DNA from 2 places in the Streptomyces crystallinus genome. Region 2 is predicted to be linked to the other one. Evidence: riboswitches for the same ligand, from Rfam matches in the RefSeq annotation. Region 2 holds a riboswitch; the other holds the start of a gene.
What was found. Region 2 has a riboswitch for glycine ahead of gcvT (glycine cleavage system aminomethyltransferase GcvT). Riboswitches for the same ligand answer to the same signal wherever they lie in the genome.

Region 1: another riboswitch for glycine. It lies ahead of gcvP (aminomethyl-transferring glycine dehydrogenase); the one in region 2 lies ahead of gcvT (glycine cleavage system aminomethyltransferase GcvT).

What each region holds. Positions count from the first base shown of each region.
Region 1 is NZ_BAAACA010000006.1:6,981-18,605, reverse strand. Features, by position in the region: gene ABD236_RS03970 (substrate-binding domain-containing protein) at 1-1,295, shown strand, start outside; gene ABD236_RS03965 (glutamate-cysteine ligase family protein) at 1,345-2,853, opposite strand; gene ABD236_RS03960 (hypothetical protein) at 3,343-3,930, shown strand; gene ABD236_RS03955 (DUF5999 family protein) at 4,266-4,472, shown strand; gene gcvP (aminomethyl-transferring glycine dehydrogenase) at 4,580-7,465, opposite strand; glycine riboswitch at 7,526-7,660, opposite strand; glycine riboswitch at 7,661-7,758, opposite strand; gene ABD236_RS03945 (PRC-barrel domain-containing protein) at 7,870-8,250, shown strand; gene ABD236_RS03940 (DNA polymerase IV) at 8,163-9,716, opposite strand; gene ABD236_RS03935 (MerR family transcriptional regulator) at 9,786-10,415, opposite strand; gene ABD236_RS03930 (bifunctional nuclease family protein) at 10,600-11,073, opposite strand; gene ftsR (transcriptional regulator FtsR) at 11,127-11,625, opposite strand, start outside.
Region 2 is NZ_BAAACA010000005.1:169,926-181,550, forward strand. Features, by position in the region: gene ABD236_RS03655 (L-serine ammonia-lyase) at 1-1,085, opposite strand, end outside; gene glyA (serine hydroxymethyltransferase) at 1,247-2,509, opposite strand; gene gcvH (glycine cleavage system protein GcvH) at 2,535-2,912, opposite strand; gene gcvT (glycine cleavage system aminomethyltransferase GcvT) at 2,982-4,094, opposite strand; glycine riboswitch at 4,239-4,361, opposite strand; gene ABD236_RS03675 (AAA family ATPase) at 4,490-5,119, shown strand; gene ABD236_RS03680 (enhanced serine sensitivity protein SseB) at 5,259-6,020, shown strand; gene ABD236_RS03685 (enhanced serine sensitivity protein SseB C-terminal domain-containing protein) at 6,155-6,952, shown strand; gene ABD236_RS03690 (ABC transporter permease) at 7,353-8,351, shown strand; gene ABD236_RS03695 (ABC transporter substrate-binding protein) at 8,417-10,177, shown strand; gene ABD236_RS03700 (ABC transporter permease) at 10,281-11,291, shown strand; gene ABD236_RS03705 (ABC transporter ATP-binding protein) at 11,288-11,625, shown strand, end outside.

The DNA of each region.
Region 1 (11,625 bases), on a different contig from region 2:
TGGGCTGGCCGTCCAGGACGTACACCTGGGCGGAGCTCGCCGCGGCCGCCACCCGCTCGGACGCGCTGCGCCTGGGCGCGGCCGACCCGGCCCGTTCGGCCGCCGCCCTGCTCGCGCTGAGCAGCGTCGGGCGCTCCGCGGCCCACGAGGGCGCCGACGGCGGCACCGGGGCGGCCACCCTGGCCAAGGCGCTCGCTCAGCGCACCGCCGACACCGACGCCCAGGTCGTCGAGACGCTCGCCCGGGACGGCTCGGGCGCCGGGAGGGGCGATCCGCGCCGCAACCAGGCCGTCGTCCTCTCCGAGCAGGCGGCGTACGCGTACAACACCGGCCGGGGCGCGAAGCGGGGGCTCGACCTCTTCTACCCGAAGGACGGGGCGCCGCTGCTCGACTACCCGTACACGATCGTCCGCGAGAACCGGCTGAGCACCGACCGCAGCCGCGCCGCGATGCGGTTCCTGACGCTGCTGGGCGAGCCGGAGTCCCGGCGGACGCTGGGCCGGAGCGGCTTTCGCACCCCGGGCGAGGCGGCGGACGAGGCGGCCGTGAAGAAGGCCGGCGCGGCCTCGCCGCAGCCCTACGCCGGCTCGACCGCCGAGACCCCGTCCGCCAAGGAGCTCCAGGAAGCCCTCGGGATGTGGACGATCATCGTGCAGAGCGCCCGGCTCACCACCGTCGTGGACGCCTCGGGGTCGATGGCGGCGCCGGTGCCCGGCGCGGGCGGCCGGTCCCGGATGGACGTCACCAAGGCCTCACTGCTGCGGGCGCTGGCGCAGTTCACGCCCGAGGACGAGATCGGCCTGTGGGACTTCGCCACCCGCCTGGACGGCTCGCGCGACTACCGCGAGCTGGTGCCGACCGCCCGCCTCGGCGACCCGGTCGAGGGCGGGCGCACCCAGCGCGACCGGCTGACCGCCGCCTTCGGCGCGCTCCAGCCGGTGCCGGACGGGGCGACCGGCCTCTACGACACGACGCTCGCCGCGTACAAGCAGGCCACCGCGAGCTATCGGCCGGGCAGGTTCAACGCGCTGGTGATCCTCACGGACGGCGCCAACGAGGACCCGGGCAGCATCTCGCGCGGCGAGCTGATCACCAGGCTCCGGCGGCTCGCCGACCCCGCGAAGCCGGTCCCGATGATCGCCATCGCGGTCGGCCCGGACGCGGACGGCGAGTCGGTCAGGGAGATCGCCCGCGCCACCGGCGGCGCGGGGTACCAGGTCACCGACCCGGCCGAGATCCAGGCGGTGATCCTGAAGGCCATCATGACGGTGGGTCAGGGCAGCCGGGCGAACTGAGGCCGCTGTCTCCTTTTTCTCCTGCTCCTTCCTCTCCTGCTTCTTCCTCTCATCCGGGCGCGGGGAACCCCATCGGCCAGGTGTGCACCGGCTCGCCCGTGTGGGTGAGATCGCGGTAGCGGCGGGTGGTGGCCGCCAGGGCCGCCTCGCGGGTCAGCCCGGCGTCGCGGGCGCGGTGGTAGGTGTCGACCTGCCAGGAGGCGCCGTTGACGCGCCGCTGGCAGCGCTCCTCGATCACGCCGAGGTAGTGGTCCCGGTCGGCCGGCTCCACCCCCCACGCGTCGAGCCCGGCGTGGGCCAGCGGCAGGAGCTCGTCGCGTACCAGCTTGACGGCCGGTACGCGCGCGACGCCGCCCGCCCGGCGCGGCACCGGCCACAGCAGTTCGGCGTCGATGCCCTGGCGGCAGGCCGTCTCGAAGTTGGCGGCGGCCACCGCGAACGGCAGCCGGGTCCACACCGGCCTGCTGTCCTCGGCCAGCGAGCGCACCAGGCCGTAGTAGAAGGCCGCGTTCGCGATGACGTCGGTGATGGTGGGCCCGGCCGGCAGCACCCGGTTCTCCACCCGCAAATGCGGCACACCGTCCGCGATCCCGTACACCGGGCGGTTCCAGCGGTAGATCGTCCCGTTGTGCAGGACGAGTTCCTGGAGGCTGGGGACCCCGCCCGCGGACAGCACCCGCAGCGGCTCCTCCTCGTCGCAGATGGGCAGCAGCGGCGGGAAGTAGCGCAGGTTCTCCTCGAACAGCTCGTACGCGGAGCTCACCCAGCGCTCGCCGAACCAGGTGCGCGGGCGCACGCCCTGGGCGCGCAGCTCCGCCGGCCGGGTGTCGGTGGCCTGCTCGAACAGCGGCGGACGCGACTCGCGCCACAGCTCCTTGCCGAACAGGAAGGGCGCGTTGGCCCCCACCGCGATCTGTACGGCGGCGATGGCCTGGGCCGCGTTCCACACCGCCGCGAAGCGGGCAGGAGTGACCTGGAGGTGCAGCTGCACCGAGGTGCAGGCGGCCTCCGGGGTGATGGAACCGGAGGTGCAGACGAGGCGTTCGACGCCTTCGATGTCGAGGGTGAAATCCTCGCCGCGGGCCGCCACGATCTGATCGTTGAGCAGGACATAGCGGTCGGCGTCGGAAAGGTTCGCGGATACCAGGTCCTGCTGGCTGAGCGTCGGAAGAATTCCGATCATCAGGATCCCGGCGCCGACTTCGCCGGCTTTGCGCTCGGCGTACCCGAGGCCGGTCCGCAGCTCCTCGGAGAGCTGATCGAAAACCCGGCCGCCGAGCGGGTGCGGGGCGATATTCACCTCGAGGTTGAACATCCCGAGTTCGGTCTGGAAATCCTTGCTCGCAATCCGCTCCAGAACCTCCGCGTTCATCATGCGCGGCATACCGTCGGACCCCACGAGATTCAGCTCGATCTCCACGCCCATCAGATTCCTCGGGCGATCGAACCTCCGTTCGGTAAGGAGTCGCCCCAGCCCCTCCAGGCACTGCTGGAGCTTCTGGCGGTACGCGTGCCGATCGGACAGGTCGAACTCGCCCGCCACGACCTTCTCACCCATCGAAGCGTCCCTCCTCGAATGGGCAGCCGGCCCGGCCGGCCGCGTGCGTCACGGTCGATAATGCCCAGGCTGGCTGATCCATAACGTCCCATCCGGGCGGGCCGCGTAGTAAGCTGGTACGAACCGGCCTCGGGCACATGCATTCGGCATACAGCAACCGGCGGATACCACCGCTTCGGGAATGGTGAAAAACACAGACGGGTTTCGGCCGACCGGCGTAGCGGGACCTTTCCAGGCAGGCCGCGTACCCCGTTCCGCGAATCGGGATGAATGCCGCATCAGCAGGACCTGATTCGGACTTGCCCGAAATACTGCCGACAGCTAGCGGAAACCCGCCGTGAACACGTGTCGTATAAACTTTGCGAACGAGGCAGAGAGTTGGCGCCCGGCCACTGCCCCCCGGCCCCCCTCTGACCCCGCGTCACCGCAGACAGCGCCGTCCGCACCGCCCACGCACCACCGTGTCTCCGAAGTGAGAGGCGACCCACCATGCCGCTGCATGTTCCCCCGGCTCCCGCGCCCGCCCTGCGCAGCGTCCTCGCGGCACTCGGTTCCCCCACCGCCGTCCGCGCGGCGCGCACCCCCGCCCTGCGAGCCGCGCAGGGCCCGCTGACTCCCGAACTCCCGCTGCCCGTCCATGTGCTGGACCGGATCACCCCGAGCGCCCGCGCCCCGCACAGCCGACTGGCCGGCTGGCGGTTCCTCATCAGCGACGCGGGAAGCGCGGTCGCCGCCGCGGACACCGTGCTCACCCCGGACGGCTGGGCCTTCTCGCACTTCTTCGAGGGCCCCTACCTCGCCTCGACCCAGCACGCCCTGCGCCAGGCGGAGGCGCTCACCGTGGACTTCGAGCCCCGTCTGCTCTCGGTGCCCGAGCTCTACATGCTCACCCTGTGGCTGCGGCGCGACCTCACGGCCGACCCCGCCTCGGGGGAGCTGGACCCGGCCGATCTGCTGGTGCCGCTGGCGCCCGCGCCGCCCGGCATCTGCGCCCACCGCCCGCACCGGGTCTCCGAGCTGCTGCCGGTGATGACCCTGCGGCTCACCCCCGCGCCGCTGCTCAGCCAGCCGGTCTGACACCCGGCCGCCCACCCGCGAGAGCCGCCCGCGGCGCCCCGGAGCCCACCCGGCCCGGGGCGCCGCGCTGTGCGCCCGCGCGCGCCCTCCTCCGTACGGGCTAGCCCGTAACGGCCACCGCGAACCACCCGAAGAGGCAGGGCAGTTGAGTTGAACCGGCCGCACGAGTGATGCGTCAATATGCAGTAGGAAGTGGTGCCGCGAAATCCCTGCGGATTGACGCCCGTAGGGCAACACTGGGAGCGGACCGACCGACTTACCAACGGGGGGCGGCCATGAACACCGCATCGAGCCGCAGGACACTCAACTCTACGACGCAGCGAAAGAACGCATCCATGTGCCAGCACCAGCCAGCCTGCCCGACAGCCGACTCCGCCGACCGGGAGGCCGCGCAGCTCGTGGCGCACCACCCGGAGCAGGGCTGGAGCCTGCTGTGCAACGGCGTCCTGATCTTCGAGGACACCGGTGAGCTGCTGCCGGACGGGCGGATCATCGCCCCGCACCGGGCGCTGACAGCCGGACAGGTGGCGAAGGCCGCCTAGCCGGCCTCGCGGGCACAGACCGCACAGCACCACAACAAAGAAGGGGCCGGCCCGGGGAGGAACCCCCGAACCGGCCCCGACGCATGTCAGCCGTGGACGGACCTACATCAGTTGTCGTACTCGTCCAGCGGAGGGCAGGAGCAGACCAGGTTGCGGTCGCCGAAGGCACCGTCGATCCGGCGCACCGGCGGCCAGTACTTGTCGGCGGCCGAGACACCGGCCGGGAAGACCGCCTCCTCGCGGCTGTACGCGTGGTTCCACTCGCCGCCGAGCGCGGCCGCCGTGTGCGGGGCGTTGGCCAGCGGGTTGTCGTCGGCGGGCCACTCGCCCGAGGCGACCTTCTCGATCTCGGCACGGATCGCGATCATCGTCTCGCAGAACCGGTCGATCTCGATCAGGTCCTCGGACTCGGTCGGCTCGATCATCAGCGTGCCGGCCACCGGGAACGACATCGTGGGCGCGTGGAACCCGTAGTCGATCAGACGCTTGGCGATGTCGTCGACGCTGACGCCGGTCGACTTCGACAGCGGGCGCAGGTCCACGATGCACTCGTGCGCGACCAGCCCGTTGGGGCCGGTGTAGAGCACCGGGTAGTGCGGCTCCAGGCGCTTGGCGATGTAGTTGGCGGCCAGCACCGCCACCTGGGTGGCGCGCTTGAGGCCCTCGCCGCCCATCAGCCGGACGTACGCCCACGAGATCGGCAGGATGCCGGCCGAGCCCCACGGGGCGGCCGAGATCGGGCCGACGCCCGTCTCGGGACCGGCGGTCGGCTGGAGCGGGTGGTTGGGCAGGTACGGCGCGAGGTGCGCGCGCACACCGACCGGGCCGACACCGGGGCCACCGCCGCCGTGCGGGATGCAGAACGTCTTGTGCAGGTTCAGGTGCGAGACGTCGCCGCCGAACTTGCCCGGCTTGGCGAGGCCCACCAGCGCGTTGAGGTTGGCGCCGTCGACGTAGACCTGGCCGCCCGCGTCGTGCACCTCGCCGCAGATGTCGGCGACGTGCTCCTCGAACACCCCGTGGGTGGACGGGTAGGTGATCATCAGCACCGAGAGCTCGTCGCGGTACTGCTCGATCTTGGCGCGCAGGTCCGCGATGTCGACCTCGCCGTCGTCGGCGGTCTTCACCACGACGACCTTCATCCCGGCCATCACGGCGCTGGCGGCGTTGGTGCCGTGCGCCGAGGACGGGATCAGACAGACCGTGCGCTGCTCGTCGCCGTTGGCGCGGTGGTAGGCGCGCACCGCGAGCAGACCCGCGAGCTCGCCCTGCGAACCGGCGTTGGGCTGGATGGACACCGCGTCGTACCCGGTGACCTCGGCGAGGCGCTCCTCCAGCTCGTGGATGAGCGTGAGGTAGCCCCCGGCCTGCTCGACGGGCGCGAAGGGGTGCATCTGCCCGAACTCGGGCCAGGTCACCGGCTCCATCTCGGTGGTCGCGTTCAGCTTCATGGTGCAGGAGCCGAGCGGGATCATGCCGCGGTCCAGCGCGTAGTCGCGGTCGGCGAGCTTGCGCAGATAGCGCAGCATCGCGGTCTCGGAGCGGTGCTGGTGGAAGACCGGGTGGGTGAGGAACTCGTCCGAGCGCAGCAGCGCGCCCGGCAGCGTGTCCGCAGCCGTGGCGTCCAGCGCCTCGATGTCGCCCTCGGCGCCGAAGGCGGCCCAGACGGCGGCGACGCGGTCGCGGTCGGTGGTCTCGTCACAGGCGATCGAGACGGTGTCGGCGTCGACCAGGTGCAGGTTGACCCCGCCGTCCCGGGCGGCGGCGACGGCGTCGGCGGCCTTGCCCGGCACCCGGACGGTCAGCGTGTCGAAGTACGAGCCGTGCACGACCTCCACACCGGCGGCGCGCAGCCCCTCGGCGAGGATCACCGCGTAGCGGTGGGTGCGCCGGGCGATCTGCCGCAGGCCGTCGGGGCCGTGGTAGACCGCGTACATCCCCGCCATGACGGCGAGCAGGACCTGCGCCGTACAGATGTTGCTGGTGGCCTTCTCGCGGCGGATGTGCTGCTCACGGGTCTGCAGGGCCAGGCGGTACGCCTTGTTGCCGTCCGCGTCCACGGAGACGCCGACCAGTCGGCCGGGCAGGCTGCGGGCGAACTTCTCCTGGACCGCCATGTAGCCGGCGTGCGGGCCGCCGAAGCCCATCGGGACGCCGAAGCGCTGGGTGGTGCCCACCGCGATGTCCGCGCCGAGCTCGCCGGGCGAGGTCAGCAGGGTCAGGGCGAGCAGATCGGCGGCGACGGTGACGACCGCGCCCAGCTCGTGGGCCTCGTCGATGACCGGCTTGAGGTCGCGGACCTCACCGGAGGCGCCCGGGTACTGGAGCAGCACACCGAAGACACCGCGCTCGGCCACCTCGGCCGGGATGCCGTGGCTCAGGTCGGCGACGACCACCTCGACACCGGTCGGCTCGGCACGCGTCTCTATGACGGCGACCGTCTGCGGCAGGGTGTCGGCGTCGACGAGGAAGACCCCGCCCTTGACCTTGCCGACCCGGCAGGAGAGCGCGAGGGCCTCGGCCGCCGCGGTGCCCTCGTCGAGCAGCGAGGCGCCGGAGGTGGGCAGCCCGGTGAGGTCGGCGACGACCGTCTGGAAGTTGAGCAGCGCCTCCAGCCGGCCCTGCGAGATCTCCGGCTGGTACGGCGTGTAGGCCGTGTACCACGCGGGGTTCTCCATGACGTTGCGCAGGATCACCGGCGGGGTGAAGGTGCCGTAGTAGCCCAGGCCGATCATCGGGGCCAGGACCTTGTTGCGGTCGGCGAGCGAGCGCAGCTCGGCCAGGACCTCGGCCTCGGTGCGGGCGCCGGGCAGACCCAGCGCCTCGGCGCTCTTGATCACGTCCGGCACCGCCGCGGCGGTCAGATCGTCGAGCGAGCCGTAGCCGACCTGCGCGAGCATCTTCGCCTGGGCCTCGGCGTCGGGCCCGATGTGGCGCTGCTCGAAGGGAATGCCCCGCTCGAGCTCGGTGAGCGGCATGCGGTTGGCGGTCATTACGGAGGCCTCCTGGTCTGCGCGACCTGCGAGGGGCACCACGGCGCGGGTGCCCGGACGGCCTCCCCCTCTGTCATCTCAACCTGAGAGCTTCACCGGGTCGCGTGGGGGCTTCCCGGCTTTCACCGTCGGTGAGGACGGGGTGCGCGCACAGGCGTCCGCCCGCACGTCCCCCGTCCTGCTTTCCAGAGTGACCTCGTCCGCGCGGTACGTGGGCCTGAGAGATTCCGGGGAGGATTTGCTCCTTCGGCGCCTTCGGACATCATTCCGAAGGACTCTCCCGCACGGGGTCAGCAGCCATCGCCAGCGTACCAGCGCGGCCCGGCCCTGATCCTTCGAGTGGCCGACGCCCGCGTTGTGCACTTTCGTAGTCTTACGAGCAGTTGCGACCAGTTGGAGGGACCGTGCAGACCGATATCGATCCGCGCAGCCTGATCGGCCGCAAGGCGTTCGACCGCAACGGCAACAAGATCGGCACGGTGGACGAGGTCTACCTCGACGACGCCACCGGAGTGCCCGAGTGGGCGGCCGTGCGCACCGGCCTGTTCAGCCGGGACGCCTTCGTCCCGCTGGAGCCCAGCAGCCTCGTCGACGAGGCCCTGCACATCCCCTACGACCGCGCGCTGATCAAGGACGCCCCGGACTTCGGCGTCGGCCGCCACCTCTCCCCCGAACAGGAGCTCCAGCTCTACCACCACTACGGTCTGGACATCGCCGCCCCCGATCCCCTGCCCGGCGCCGACCGGGACTTCGGGCGGCTCGCGGGCGAGGAGGACGACGCCTGATCCACCGCGCCGGTCGTCGCCCCGGGCCCGGTCCCCGTCCCCCCTCCTTCGGTCTCCCCGGGCCCGGCCACCAGCGGCGGCAGCGGCTCGGAGGGGCCCTGCGGCTCCTCCGGCCCGGCCACCAGCGGCAGCGGCTCGGACGGCTCGAGGTCGGGGTCGTCCATCCGGAAGGTCCGCACCCGCCCGGGCACGGCGGACAGCGGCGTCTCGAACCGGACGGTGACCCGCCCCACCCCGCTGCCCTGCACCCAGCCGGGGCCGAACTCGCGGTGGTGCACATCGTGCCCGGCCAGCCAGCGCCGCTCGGCCGGGTCGACCGCCGAGGGCTGCTCGGGAGCGGCCGGATCCGCCTCCGCCTCGGCCGCCGCCTCCTCGGCCGCGCCCTGCTCACCGGCCGCCGCCTGGGCGAACAGGTCCTCCTGGGTGAAGTCGGCGAGGCCGCTGACCCCGACGCCCAGCAGGCGCACGCCGCCCGTGGTGTCCACGGAGTCGAGCAGCCGGCCGGCCGCCTCACGCACCACCGCCGGGTCGTCGGTGGGGCCCCGGAGCGTCTCCGACCGGGTCAGCGTCGAGAAGTCGTATCTGCGGACCTTCAGGACGATCGTGCGGCCCGAGTGCCCGGACGCCCGGAGCCGCTGCACACACCGGTCGGCGAGCCGCCCCACCTCGTTCGTCACCCGCACCCTGTCGTGCAGGTCCACGTCGAAGGTGTCCTCCACCGACACCGACTTGGTGTCCCGCTCGGCCACCACCGGCCGGTCGTCGAGCCCGAGCGCCATCCTGTGCAGCGAGGCGCCGTGAGCCTTGCCCAGCAGCCGTACGAGCTCGTCCTCGCCCGCCTCGGCCAGATCCGCGACCGTGGTCATCCCGGCCCGGCGCAGATGCTCCCCGGTCGCCGGCCCCACCCCCGGCAGCGTCCTGACCGGCATCGGGGCCAGCAGCTCGCGCTCGGTGCCGGGGTCGATGAGCACCAGTCCGTCGGGCTTGGCCTCCTCCGAGGCGATCTTCGCCAGCATCTTGGACCCGGCCAGCCCCACGGACCCCGTCAGACCCGTGGTGGCCAAGATGTCCGCACGCAGCTTCTGACCGGCCTCACGGGCCGTCTGCGCGTCCCACGCGACTCCCCCGGCCTCCAGGTCCACGAAGGCCTCGTCGAGGCTCAGAGGCTCCACCAGGGGCGACAGCCGCCCCAGCAACTCCATCACCTGCTCGCTGATCGAGCGGTAGAAGCCAAAGCGCGGGACAAGATAGGCGCCATTGGGACACAGCCGTCTCGCCTGGGCCATCGGCATCGCGGAGCGCGCACCGAAGCGCCGAGCCTCGTACGACGCGGTGGCCACCACACCGCGCGGTCCGAGACCGCCCACGATCACGGGCTTTCCGCGCAGGCTCGGCTTCGACGCCTGCTCTGCGGCGGCGAAGAAGGCATCCATGTCCAGATGCAGAATGGTCGGCGCGGCTCTCACATCACCGATGCTGCCTCACGCCACTGACAATCGGCCCCCGGCGGACCGGCGGCCCCTTGCCGGGGCCGTTCAGACCGCGCGGTTGCGGCGCCGGGCGAGCTCGTCGGCGGGGTTGTGCCCGACCAGCGTCTCGCCGGTGTCGACCCGCTCGCCGTGCAACTGCGACAGGGCCGCCTCGACGTCACGCCACACCACGCCGACCGCGATGCCGAAGACGCCCTGGCCGCCCTGGAGGAGGTCGACCACCTCGTCGGGCGAGGAGCACTCGTAGACGGTGGCCCCGTCGCTCATCAGCGTCATCCGCTCCAGATCGCGAAAGCCCCGCTCCCGCAGGTGCTGGACGGCGGTGCGGATGTTCTGGAGGGCGACCCCGGTGTCCAGGAAACGCTTGACGATCTTGAGGACGACGACGTCCTTGAAGCTGTACAGCCGCTGGGTGCCCGATCCGTACGCCGGACGCACGCTCGGCTCGACCAGACCGGTGCGCGCCCAGTAGTCGAGCTGCCGGTAGGTGATCCCCGCCGCCGCGCACGCGGTCGGCCCCCGGTAGCCGACGGTGTCCGCGCCGGAGTCGGCCGCGCTGTCGTGAAGGGGGAACCCACTGCTCGAAACCGGCCGGGAGTTCACAGGCGGGTACGGCCCGCTCTCCCCCGGACGTCCGGGGGCCTCCCCTGCCGTACTGTCGCCGCTGCTTCTCACGCCGACCCTCCGTCCTAGAACTGCCCTCACGACGGTAGGCAGTCACTCGGGGTGCGTCAACGATCGCCACACTCGGCACGCCGAGTGATAATCACCCTGAGAGTGGTTTCGCGTACCCCTCTTCGGGGAAAGGCTACTCGAATGCGCCGGAGCCGCCCGGTGTGCGGGGGCTCCCGGCGGCGGCTCACTGGCTGTTGGTGCCGAAGTCCTCGGGCGAGATCTGGTCGAGGAACTCGCGGAACTTCTCCACCTCGTCCTCCTGCTCGTCCGGGATCGCGATCCCCGCGTCGTCGAGCACCCCGTCACTGCCGTAGATCGGCGTTCCGGTGCGCAGGGCGAGCGCTATGGCGTCGGACGGACGCGCGCTCACCTCGACACCACTGGCGAAGACCAGCTCCGCGTAGAAGACCCCTTCGCGCAGGTCCGTGATGCGGACCTCGGTCAGCTCCTGACCCACGGCCTCCAGCACGTCCTTGAAAAGGTCGTGCGTCAGCGGCCGCGCCGGAGCCATCCCCTGCTGGGCGAAGGCGATCGCGGTCGCCTCCCCTGGACCGATCCAGATGGGGAGGTACCGATCGCCTCCCACTTCACGCAGGAGCACGATCGGTTGGTTGGAGGGCATTTCCACCCGGACACCCACGACGTCGAGCTCGTTCACACAGCAACCCTAGGACGTGCCCGGCCGGTTTGGGTAGTCGGGGACCCCCGAGGTCAGTGCAGCCGGACCCCGAGAGCGGTCTGGACCAGGGCCGCGTGGAGCCGTACGGACAGCGCCGCGAGCTCCTTGACGGTCGCCTCCGCATGCGCCCTGGTCTGCGGGTTGCGGTGCAGCCGCAGGGGTGCGACCACCTGTTCGACGAGACCGGCCTCGCGGTCGGCGGCCGCCTTCATGGCGCGAAGATGACGCGGTTCCAGACCGAATCGGCCCAGGTCCGCCACAAGACGTGCCACATTCACCGACTCCGCGTCGTACCCGCCCTCGGGACCGGCCGAGATCAGCCCGTACGACTCCCACTCGGTCAGCTCCGCCTCGGTGACCTCGGCGGCCACGAGAAGCTCCGTACGCCCCACACGGGACGCCGTGGGGCGCTCCTGGCCGTCCTCGCCGCCGTCCGCCAGATCGCGCCCGGTGCCCGCGGCGGGCAGCACGGGCTGCTCTCCCCGGCTCAGCGCGTCCAGATGCTCGCGGATGACCTTCAGCGGCAGATAG
Region 2 (11,625 bases):
CCGCCGAGGACCTCGGCCAGCGCGCCCGCGGCCATCGAGCAGGCCGAGCCGACCTCGCCCTGGCAGCCGACCTCGGCGCCGGAGATCGAGGCGTTCTCCTTGAAGAGCATGCCGATGGCGCCCGCGGCCAGCAGGAAGCGGACCACGCCCTCGTCGTCGGCGCCGGGCACGAAGTTCATGTAGTAGTGCAGCACGGCCGGGATGATGCCCGCGGCGCCGTTGGTGGGCGCGGTGACCACCCGGCCGCCCGCCGCGTTCTCCTCGTTCACCGCCATCGCGTACAGCGTCGACCACTCCATCGCGTGCGCGTCCGGGTTGCCCTCGGCGCGCAGCTGGCGGGCGGTGGTGGCGGCGCGGCGGCGGACCTTGAGGCCGCCCGGCAGGATGCCCTCGCGGGACATGCCGCGCGAGACGCACGCCTGCATCACCCGCCAGATCTCCAGCAGACCGGCGCGGATCTCGTCCTCGGTGCGCCAGGCCTTCTCGTTCTCCAGCATCAGCGCGGAGATCGACAGGCCGGTCTCGGACGCCAGCCGCAGCAGCTCGTCGCCGGTGCGGAAGGGGTGCTTCAGGACCGTGTCGTCCGGCACGATCGGGTTCTCGCCCGCCACCGCGTCCTCGTCCACCACGAACCCGCCGCCGACCGAGTAGTACGTCTTCTCCAGGACCAGGGCGCCCTCGCTGTCGTACGCGAAGATCGTCATGCCGTTGGCGTGGTACGGCAGCGCCTTGCGGCGGTGCAGAACCAGGTCCGCGTCGAAGTCGAAGGGGATCTCGTGGGCGCCGAGCAGACTGATCCGCCCGTCCGCCTTGATCCGCTCGACCTGCTCGTCGGCGCTCTCCACGTCGACCGTGCGCGGCGAGTTCCCCTCCAGGCCCAGCAGCACGGCCTTGGGGGTGCCGTGGCCGTGGCCGGTGGCGCCCAGCGAGCCGTACAGCTCGGCCCGTATCGAGGCGGTGTGGGCCAGCAGGCCCTCGTTCTTCAGCCGGCGCGCGAACATGCGCGCGGCGCGCATCGGGCCGACCGTGTGGGAGCTGGACGGGCCGATGCCGATCGAGAACAGGTCGAAGACCGAGATGGCCACGAGAGGACTCCTTGGGAGGTAGACGCCGTTGTCTGCCGGGGCGGTGCAGAACGAGCAGGTGGAACGGGCGGTGCAAGGGCTCGGGGCACCGCGCTCACTGTCCAGTGTGCGTCCAGTGTGCGCGGTGCCCCGAAGGTTCGTACGAACAAAAGGGTACGAAACTACTTCAGGCCGGGGTACAGGGGGTGCTTGGCGGCCAGCGCGGAGACCCGCGCGGCCAGCGCCTCCTTGTCGAAGTCCGGCTTCAGCGTCTCGGCGATGATGTCGGCGACCTCACGGAAGTCGTCCGCGCCGAAACCGCGGGTGGCCAGCGCCGGGGTGCCGATCCGCAGGCCCGAGGTGACCATCGGGGGACGCGGGTCGTTCGGGATCGCGTTGCGGTTGACCGTGATGCCGACCTCGTGGAGGCGGTCCTCGGCCTGCTGGCCGTCCAGCTCGGAGTTGCGCAGGTCCACCAGGACCAGGTGCACGTCCGTGCCGCCGGACAGGACCGAGACACCGTGCGCGGTGACGTCGTCCTGGACCAGGCGCTCGGCCAGGATGCGGGCGCCGTCCAGGGTGCGCTGCTGGCGCTCCTTGAACTCCTCGGAGGCGGCGACCTTGAAGGAGACCGCCTTGGCCGCGATCACGTGCTCCAGCGGGCCGCCCTGGAAGCCCGGGAAGACCGCGGAGTTCAGCTTCTTCGCGAAGTCCTTGTTCCGGGCCAGGATGATGCCGCCGCGCGGGCCGCCGAGGGTCTTGTGCGTGGTGGAGGTGACCACGTCCGCGAACGGCACCGGGTTCGGGTGCAGCCCGGCCGCGACGAGCCCGGCGAAGTGCGCCATGTCGACCCACAGCAGGGCCTCGACCTCGTCCGCGATCCGGCGGAACTCGGCGAAGTCCAGCTGGCGCGGGTACGCCGACCAGCCCGCGATGATCACCTTGGGGCGGTGCTCCTTGGCGAGGCGCTCGACCTCGGCCATGTCGACCAGACCGGCCTCGTCCACGTGGTACGGGACCACGTTGAACTGCTTGCCGGAGAAGTTCAGGCGCATGCCGTGGGTGAGGTGGCCGCCGTGCGCCAGGTCCAGGCCGAGGATCGTGTCGCCGGGCTGGGCGATCGCGAACAGCGCGGCCTGGTTGGCGGAGGCGCCGGAGTGCGGCTGGACGTTGGCGTACTCCGCGCCGAACAGGTCCTTGACCCGGTCGATCGCGATCTGCTCGGTCACGTCCACGTGCTCGCAGCCGCCGTAGTAGCGGCGTCCCGGGTAGCCCTCGGCGTACTTGTTGGTGAGGACCGTGCCCTGGGCCTCCATGACCGCGACCGGAGCGAAGTTCTCCGAGGCGATCATCTCGAGGGTGGACTGCTGGCGGTGGAGCTCGGCGTCGACGGCGGCGGCGACGTCCGGATCCAGCTCATGGAGGGAGGTGTTCAGAAGCGACATCGGAAGATCAGTCCTTACGCCGTGGTCAGCTGCCTGCGAACGCGGTGTACTCGTCGGCGGAGAGCAGGTCGCCCGGCTCCTCGGCGACGCGCACCTTGAACAGCCAGCCGCCCTCGAACGGGGCGGAGTTCACCAGCGACGGGTCGTCGACGACGTCCTGGTTGGCCTCGACGACCTCGCCGGAGACCGGGGAGTACAGGTCGCTGACCGACTTGGTCGACTCCAGCTCGCCGCAGGTCTCACCCGCGGTGACCGTGTCACCGACCGAGGGCAGGTCGGCGTAGACGACGTCACCGAGCGCGTTGGCCGCGAACTCCGTGATGCCGACCGTCGCGACACCGTCCTCGGTGGCCGACAGCCACTCGTGCTCCTTGCTGTAACGCAGCTGCTGGGGGTTGCTCATGAGCTGAATTCTCCTGTACGAGGGGGAGTGGTGGTGAACGGAAAAGTCATGCGGTGCGTGTGCGAGGGGTCACTTCTGGCGCTTGTAGAACGGCAGCGCCACGACCTCGTACGGCTCATGCGTACCGCGAATGTCCACGCCGACGCCGGAGGTGCCCGGTGCGGCGTGCTCGGCGTCCACGTACGCCATCGCGATCGGCTTGCCCAGGGTCGGGGACGGGGCGCCCGAGGTGACCTCGCCGACGACCTGGCCGTCCGCCACCACGGAGAACCCGGCGCGCGGCACCCGGCGGCCCTCGGCCACCAGGCCGACCAGCTTGCGCGGCGCCTTGGCGGCGGCCCGCTCGGCGGCGGCCTCCAGGGCCGCGCGCCCCACGAAGTCGCCCTCCTTCTCGAACTTCACGACCCGGCCGAGCCCCGCGTCGAACGGGGTCAGCGAGGTGGTCAGCTCGTGCCCGTACAGCGGCATGCCCGCCTCCAGGCGCAGGGTGTCGCGGCAGGACAGACCGCACGGCACCAGGCCCGCGTCCCGGCCCGCCTCGGTGAGCGCCTGCCACAGCTTCTCGGCGTCGGCCGGGGCCACGAAGAGCTCGAAGCCGTCCTCGCCGGTGTAGCCCGTACGGGCGATCAGCGCCGGGACGCCGGCCACCGTGCCGGGCAGGCCCGCGTAGTACTTCAGGCCGTCCAGGTCGGCGTCGGTGAGCGACTGGAGGATGCCGGGGGACTCCGGGCCCTGGACGGCGAGCAGTGCGTACGCGTCGCGGTCGTCGCGGACCTCGGCGTCGAAGGCGGCCGCACGCTCGGTGATCGCGTCCAGGACGACTTGGGCGTTCCCGGCGTTGGCGACGACCATGTACTCGCTCTCGCCGAGGCGGTAGACGATCAGGTCGTCGACGATGCCGCCGTCCTCCTGGCAGATCATCGTGTAGCGGGCGCGGCCCACGCCGATGGTGCTCATGTTGCCGACCAGCGCGTAGTCGAGCGCCTTGACGGCGTCCGGGCCGGTGACGGTGATCTCGCCCATGTGGGAGAGGTCGAAGAGGCCGGCCCGGGTGCGCACGGCGTTGTGCTCGTCGCGCTCGCTGCCGTAGCGCAGCGGCATGTCCCAGCCGGCGAAGTCGGTCATGGTCGCGCCCAGCGAACGGTGGAGTGCGTCGAGGGCGGTGAGACGGGGGTTGCTCATGAGGGTGTGGCTCCCAAGGGCATGACGGCGAGGACGATCCTCCCCATCTGTCATCGGAACCTGAGAGGTTCGCCGGGAGACCCGGCTTGCACCTTGGGTGGGGCCGCGCCGTCCGGGAACGCGCGACCCGCTTTTCAGATCTGCCTCATCCACGCGGTACGGGGCCTGAGAGATTCAAGGGAGGGACTTGCTCCTTCGGCGCCCCGGGATCCACCCGGCCCGCTGGGGCCTTGGGGGAACTGCCGGGGACTCTCCCGCGTGGATTCAAGCGGCCGGTATGCAGTTTGGCGCGCACATCATTGCACGCCGCCCACGGGGACCACATCACCCGAGTCTCATTACCATCCTTTTACGCGCATGGGGAAAGGGTCGTACGACCCGGCAGGGGGAGCACGATGACGGTTCACACAACGGCCGAGGCACAGCCGGACGCGCCGGTTCCGGTGGTCCGGGACCTGCGCGGCCGGGGCGGCCGCTCACCGCGCACGCTCCGGTTCGCCGAGGGGGACGTGGTGGTGGTCTCCGGCCTGCCCGGCAGCGGCAAGACGACCCTGCTGCGGCGGGCCGTCACCGGCGTCGGGATCGACTCGCAGGACACCCGCAAGGCCTGGGAGGCCCGGATGGGCGCGGTGCCGTACGCGCTGTACCGCCCGGTCGTCCGGGTCGCCCACTTCCTGCGGATGCACCGGGCGCTGCGCTCGGGCGGCGGCCTGGCCGTCCACGACTGCGGCACCCACGCCTGGGTGCGCTGGTCACTGGCGCGGGGGGCGGCGCGTGGCGGCCGCTCACTGCATCTGGTGCTGCTCGACGTCTCTCCCCGCACGGCCCTGGAGGGCCAGCTGGCACGCGGCCGCAAGGTCTCCTCGTACGCCTTCGCCCGCCACTGCCGGGCGGTGCCGCGGCTGATAGCGGCGGTGGCGCAGGGCCGCCTGCCCCGGGGGGTGGCGTCGGCGGTCCTGCTGGACAGGGAGGCGGCCCAGGCGGTGGCCCGGATCGCTTTCGAGGAGAGCCCCGGGCGGGGCTAAAGTTTGAGCACGGGGACGACGCGACCCCTGCTTTCCGGGGGCGCGGGGCTGTGCCATTCGGGCACGGCCGGCCGTACCTCCCAGGGGCGCGGGCAACTGCGCGACCAGCCACAATCGGCCCGCAGACGAAGGACGGCAGATGGACCTGCTCCAACCACACGGCGGTGGCGGCTGGCCGGGCAACGAGCTGGAGGAGGCGCTGGCGGCCTCGCTCGGCGTCCCGGGCGCGGGCCCCCGTCTGATAGAGGTCCTGGGACGCAACCCGGTCTGGGTCCCGCTCCCCAACGGCGGCAGCCAGGACAGCCGGGACCTCGATCTGCCCACCATGGAGATCGACGGCGCGCCGTACGTCCCCGTCTACAGCTCCGAGCAGCAATTCCTCCAGTGCGTCGGCGCGCACATGTCCTTCGCGATCGCGCCCGCCGTGGAGTTCGCCCGCGGTCTGCCGCCGCAGCTGGGCATCGCGCTGAACCCGGAGGGCGCGGTCGGCGTACCGCTGCCGCCACCCGCCGTCGCCGAGCTGTGCCGCACCGGCCGCACCGCCCTGGACGGCCCGGCCTCCGGCGCCCGGGTGCGGCTCTTCGAGCCCGACTGGCAGGAGGACCCGGTGGACTTCCTGGCCGCCGCGGCCGCCGAGTTCGAGGCCATCGGCGTGGTGCTCACCGCCCGCCGCGCGCTGGCCTCCATCGAGGGCGACGAGCCGACCCTCTTCATCGGGGTGGAGTTCTCCACCTGGGACGGGGCCGGGCGCAACGCCCCCATGGAGGCGCTGGGCCGGGCGCTGGGCCGGGTCCCGGTCGGCTGGCCGGTGAACCTGGTGCTGCTCGACGTGGCCCAGGACCCGGTGGGCGACTGGATGCGCGAGCGCGTGCGCCCCTTCTACACGCGCGCCACCCTCTAGCGCCGCTCCGTCCTCCCACGCGCGGGCCGTCCGTCAGCACTCCCGCATAAGCTGGTTCCATAATCCGTAGACCCCCCACGGCCGCACGCCTGTGCACCGGCGGCGCGGGGGACCGAAGAGGGGCGGGACCCAGGGTGAGTGCGTCAGGCACCGCGGCGGCCGGGCAGGTCGAGCACATGCTGCGCCAGGTGGCCCCCGGACGCTACGACGCGTACGAGGCGCTGCTGCACGCCCTCGCCGACCCCTCCTCCGGACGGCTGTGGATGCTGCTCTGGCACGGCGGCCCCGGCGCCCCCGACGCGCAGTACGGGAACATGGAGGTCGACGGGGTGGCGTACGCACCCTGTGTGACCTCCGCCCAGGAGCTCGCCGCCAGTGGCTGGAACCGGGCGCACGAGGTGGTCACCGGCCGTGACATCGCCCGCGCCCTCTACCCCGACCGGTACGGGATCTGGCTCAACCCGCACGCCCCCGGCGGCGGGGTCGGCATCCCCTGGCCGGATCTGCGACGGATCGCCACCGGCCTGGACCGAATGCCCGCCGGGCCGCTGCGGATCACCGAGCCGGCCGTGGAGATCCCGCAGTTCTACGCCCTGCTCACCCAGCACGCGCACCGCACCCCGGCTGTCCGGGCGCTGCGCCGCGCCTGGGTGCAGCCCGCGCTCGGCACGCCGTATCTGGCCATCGGCCTCGACCTCTACGACACCGGGCCGCAGTCGGTCGACGCGGTGCGGGCGATGATGCAGCAGTCGGTCGCCGCCGTCCCGGACGGGCTGCCGGTCTCCACGGTCGCGCTCTCCGACGAGTACGACCCGGTCGGGATGTGGCTGCGCGCCAACGGGCGCCCCTTCTACGACCGCGAGGCGCACGCCGCCCCGGCGTCCCCGGCGGGCGGATACGGCTATCCGCCGGCCGCCCCGCGCGCCTACTGACGTCAAGCAATCCGCACAAGCAACGCAGAGGCATACCTCCCACCCATTACGGGCGCCGCACCGGCCCGCGCCCGTCGCCGCTGTCCTGGTTGCCCCGACTGGTCCACCCAATTCCACGCCTCATAAAGGCAGTTGGGTGACATGACCGATCTGGTCGGTTAGTGCACGACTGGTCCGCTCAGACGATCACGACGTCCGCATAACGGAAGCCGTCTGACCGCATCACGTTTAGGCAACCATTCACCGTCAGGTCTGGCGGGTGATCGCGAACGCGTTGAAGACTCCCGGCTAACAAGGGCCGGTTGGCCCGTCGCAGATCACCGCACCACCTGATGGAACAAGCCGCCACAGCGGCTGGTACGGGCCGGCCATCCGCCGGCCGGGAGGGGTCAGAGGCACTGTGACCGCACCGCTCGAGACCACCGGATCGGCTGCCGAGGTGCCGCCGGAGGCAGTACTCACGGGGGCCAAGCAGAGCCAGATCGAGGGCCGTTCACTCGGACAGATCGCCTGGACGCGCTTCAAGCGCGACAAACTCGCGGTCGCCGGTGGCGTCGTCGTCGTCCTGCTCATCCTGCTGGCCGTTCTCTCCAAGCCCATCCAGTGGGCGTTCGGGCTCGACCCGAACGAGTTCCACCAGGACCTGATCGACCCGGCCCTGCTGGCGCCCAAGGGCGCCTGGGGCGGGATGAGTTGGGAGCACCCGCTGGGTGTCGACCCGCAGTACGGGCGCGACATCCTGTCCCGGATCATCGAGGGCTCCTGGGTGTCGCTGCTCGTCGCGGGCGGCGCCACGCTGCTCTCGGTCGTCATCGGCGTGATCATGGGCGTCACCGCAGGCTTCTACGGCGGCTGGGCGGACACCCTGATCAGCCGCGCGATGGACGTCTTCCTGGCGTTCCCGCTGCTGCTCTTCGCCATCTCGATCTCCGCGTCCCTCCAGGACGGGGCGTTCGGAATGTCCGGGCTGCCACTGAGGATCAGCGTGCTGATCTTCGTGATCGGCTTCTTCAGCTGGCCGTACATGGGCCGTATCGTCCGCGCTCAGACGCTCAGCCTGCGCGAACGCGAGTTCGTCGAGGCCGCCAAGAGCCTCGGCGCCCGCGGTCCGTTCATCCTGATCCGGGAGCTGCTGCCGAACCTGGTGGCGCCGATCCTGGTCTACTCGACGCTCCTGATCCCCACGAACATCCTGTTCGAGGCCGGACTCAGCTTCCTCGGCGTCGGTATCTCGCCGCCGCAGGCGTCGTGGGGCGGAATGCTCACCACCGCGACCGACCTCTACGAGGCGGACCCGCAGTACATGATCGTGCCGGGCCTGGCGATCTTCATCACGGTCCTGGCGTTCAACCTGCTGGGCGACGGGCTGCGAGACGCCCTCGACCCGCGAGGCAAGTAAGCACGCGGCACCTGCCACACAACGACACATCTGCCGCAACCATCCATAGAGGGGGCATTCCTCAGGTGAAGACGAGAAAAGCGACCGTTCTGATCGCTACCGCCGTGGCGCTGACGCTGGGGGCCACCGCGTGCAACGACTCCAAGGACGACGACGGCAAGAAGGGCGGCGGCGGTAAGTCCGTCACCGACGCCGGCCTGACCCAGATCGTGAACAAGTCCGACAAGAAGGGTGGCACCGCCACCTACGCGATGTCGGACGTCCCGGACTCGCTGGACCCGGGCAACACGTACTACGGCTGGGTGCAGAACTTCTCCCGCCTGTACGGCCGTACGCTCACCACGTTCAAGCCGGCCGCCGGCAAGGACGGCCTGACGGTGGTCCCGGACCTCGCGGAGTCGCTGGGCAAGGCCAGCCCCGACGCCAAGACCTGGACGTACACCCTGAAGAAGGGGCTGAAGTTCGAGGACGGCACGCCGATCACCTCGAAGGACATCAAGTACGCCGTCGAGCGCTCGAACTTCGCCCCCGAGGCGCTGTCCAACGGCCCGACGTACTTCAAGTCCCACCTGGAGGGTGGCGACAAGTACCAGGGTCCGTACAAGGACAAGGACCCCAAGGGCATCGCGTCCATCGAGACCCCGGACGACACCACCATCGTCTTCAAGCTGAAGGACGCCTTCGCGGACTTCGACTACCTGGCGACCTTCTCGCAGACGGCCCCGGTGCCGCAGGCCAAGGACGGCGGGGCGACGTACGTCCAGCACATCGTCTCCTCGGGCCCGTACAAGTTCCAGTCGTACGAGGAGGGCAAGGGCGCGACCCTCGTCCGCAACCCGCAGTGGGACCCGAAGACCGACCCGAACCGCCCGGCCCTGCCGGACAAGATCAGCATCCGGTTCAAGGTCAACGCGGTCACCGTCGACAACGAGCTGCTCGCGGACAACCTGACGGCCGACGCGGCCGGCACCGGTGTCTCCCCGCAGACCCAGCCGAAGGTCCTGACCAGCCCCAAGTACAAGTCGCAGACCGACGGTTCGTACGCCGGTGCCACCTCGTACATCGGTCTGAACGTCAACGTCGCGCCGTTCGACAACATCCACTGCCGCAAGGCCGTCCAGTGGGGCATCGACAAGGCGTCGATCCAGGCCGCCGCGGGTGGCGCGCCCAAGGGTGACGTCGCCTCGACGCTGCTGCCGCCGACCGTCAACGGCTACGCCAAGTTCAACCTGTACGAGACCCCGGGTGACAAGGGCGACGAGGCCAAGGCCAAGGACGAGCTCAAGCAGTGCAACCAGCCGAACGGCTTCTCCACCAGCCTGACGGCCCGCTCCGACCGCCCGTCCGAGATGGCCATGGCCACCGCGGTCCAGGCGTCGCTGAAGAAGCTCAACATCAACGCCGAGATCAAGTCCTTCCCGGCGGGCAAGTACTTCCAGAACTTCGCGGGCAACCCGCAGTACGTGCACGACCACAAGCTCGGCATGATCATGACCGCGTGGGGCGCCGACTGGCCGACCGGCTTCGGCTTCCTGGACCAGATCATCAACGGCTCGGCCATCAAGCCGTCCGGTGGCAACAACGTCCAGGAGCTGAACGACCCGGCGATCAACAAGGCGCTGAACGACGCCATCGCCAACACGGACAAGACCGCCCGTGAGAAGGCCTGGGGCGACATCGACAAGATGGTCGCCGAGAACGCCTCCGCCGTTCCGCTGATCTACCGCAAGAACCTGCTGTTCCGCCCGGCGTCGGCCACCAACGTCACCGTCACCCAGGCGTACCTCGGTATGTACGACTACCTGCTGATGGGTTCCTCCAAGTAAGTAGCGGTTGAACCCCCGAGTTCTTTTGAAAGGCAGGTGAAGGCACCGGTGCCCGCCGGGTCGGGAGCCCCCCGGCCTGGCGGGCGCCGGTTGCCGGACAGCTGTGGCTGCGTACATCATCCGACGCGTTTTCGGCGCGGTGCTCCTGCTGCTGATCGTCAGCGCGGTCACCTTCGCGATTTACTTCCTGGTGCCCCGGCTCGCCGGCCAGACGATGGACCAGCTGGCCGCCCAGTACGTGGGCAAGGACGCCAATGCCAGTGCGATCGCCGCGGTGAAGAAGAACCTCGGGTTCGATCAACCGCTCTATGAGCAGTACTGGCACTTCCTCAAGCAGATCTTCGTCGGCGCGACCTACAAGTTCGGTCCCGACGCCACGGTCTGCCACGCCCCCTGCTTCGGCTACTCGTTCAAGAACCACGTCGAGGTCTGGCCGCAGCTGACCGACCGCATCCCGGTCACCTTCTCGCTCGCCATCGGCGCGGCCGTCATCTGGCTGATCTCCGGTGTCGCGGTGGGTGTGGTCTCCGCCCTCAAGCGGGGTTCCTTCCTGGACCGCTTCTTCATGGGCGTCGCCCTCGCCGGCGTCTCCCTCCCGATCTTCTTCACCGGCATGCTGTTCCTCGGGCTGTTCACGGTCCAGTGGCCCGTGTGGTCCGGCGTCAACTACGTGGCGTTCACGGACAACCCGGCCGACTGGGCCTGGAACCTGCTGATCCCCTGGTGCAGCCTCGCCTTCCTCTACTCCGCGCTCTACGCCCGGCTCACCCGGGCCGGAATGCTGGAGACGATGGGTGAGGACTACATCCGCACCGCCCGCGCCAAGGGCCTGCGGGAGCGGACCGTCATCGGCAAGCACGGCCTGCGCGCCGCGCTCACCCCGATCGTCACCATCTTCGGCATGGACTTCGGTCTGCTCGTCGGCGGCGCGGTCATCACCGAGCAGGTCTTCTCCTTCCAGGGGCTCGGCTTCTACGCGGTGGACGGCGTCCGCAACAACGACCTCCCGGTCGTCATGGGCGTGACCCTGGTCGCCGCCTTCTTCATCGTTCTCTGCAATCTGCTGGTGGACCTGGTGTACGCCGCGATCGACCCCAGGGTGAGGCTCTCGTGAGCGACCTGAACAAGACCGGCGCGGCCGTCGGCGAGCCGGTGGCCGAGCGCCCCGCGGACGCCGGGGAGGCCTTCCTCTCCGTACGGGACCTGCGCATCCACTTCAACACCGACGACGGCCTGGTCAAGTCCGTCGACGGGGTCAGCTTCGACATCAAGCCGGGCCGGACGCTGGGCATCGTGGGCGAGTCCGGCTCCGGCAAGTCGGTGACCTCGCTCGGGCTGATGGGGCTGCACCGCAGCGCCAACGCCAAGATCTCCGGCGAGGTGTGGCTGGACGGCGAGGAGCTGATCGGCGCCGACCCCGACCACGTACGGCGCCTGCGCGGCCGCAA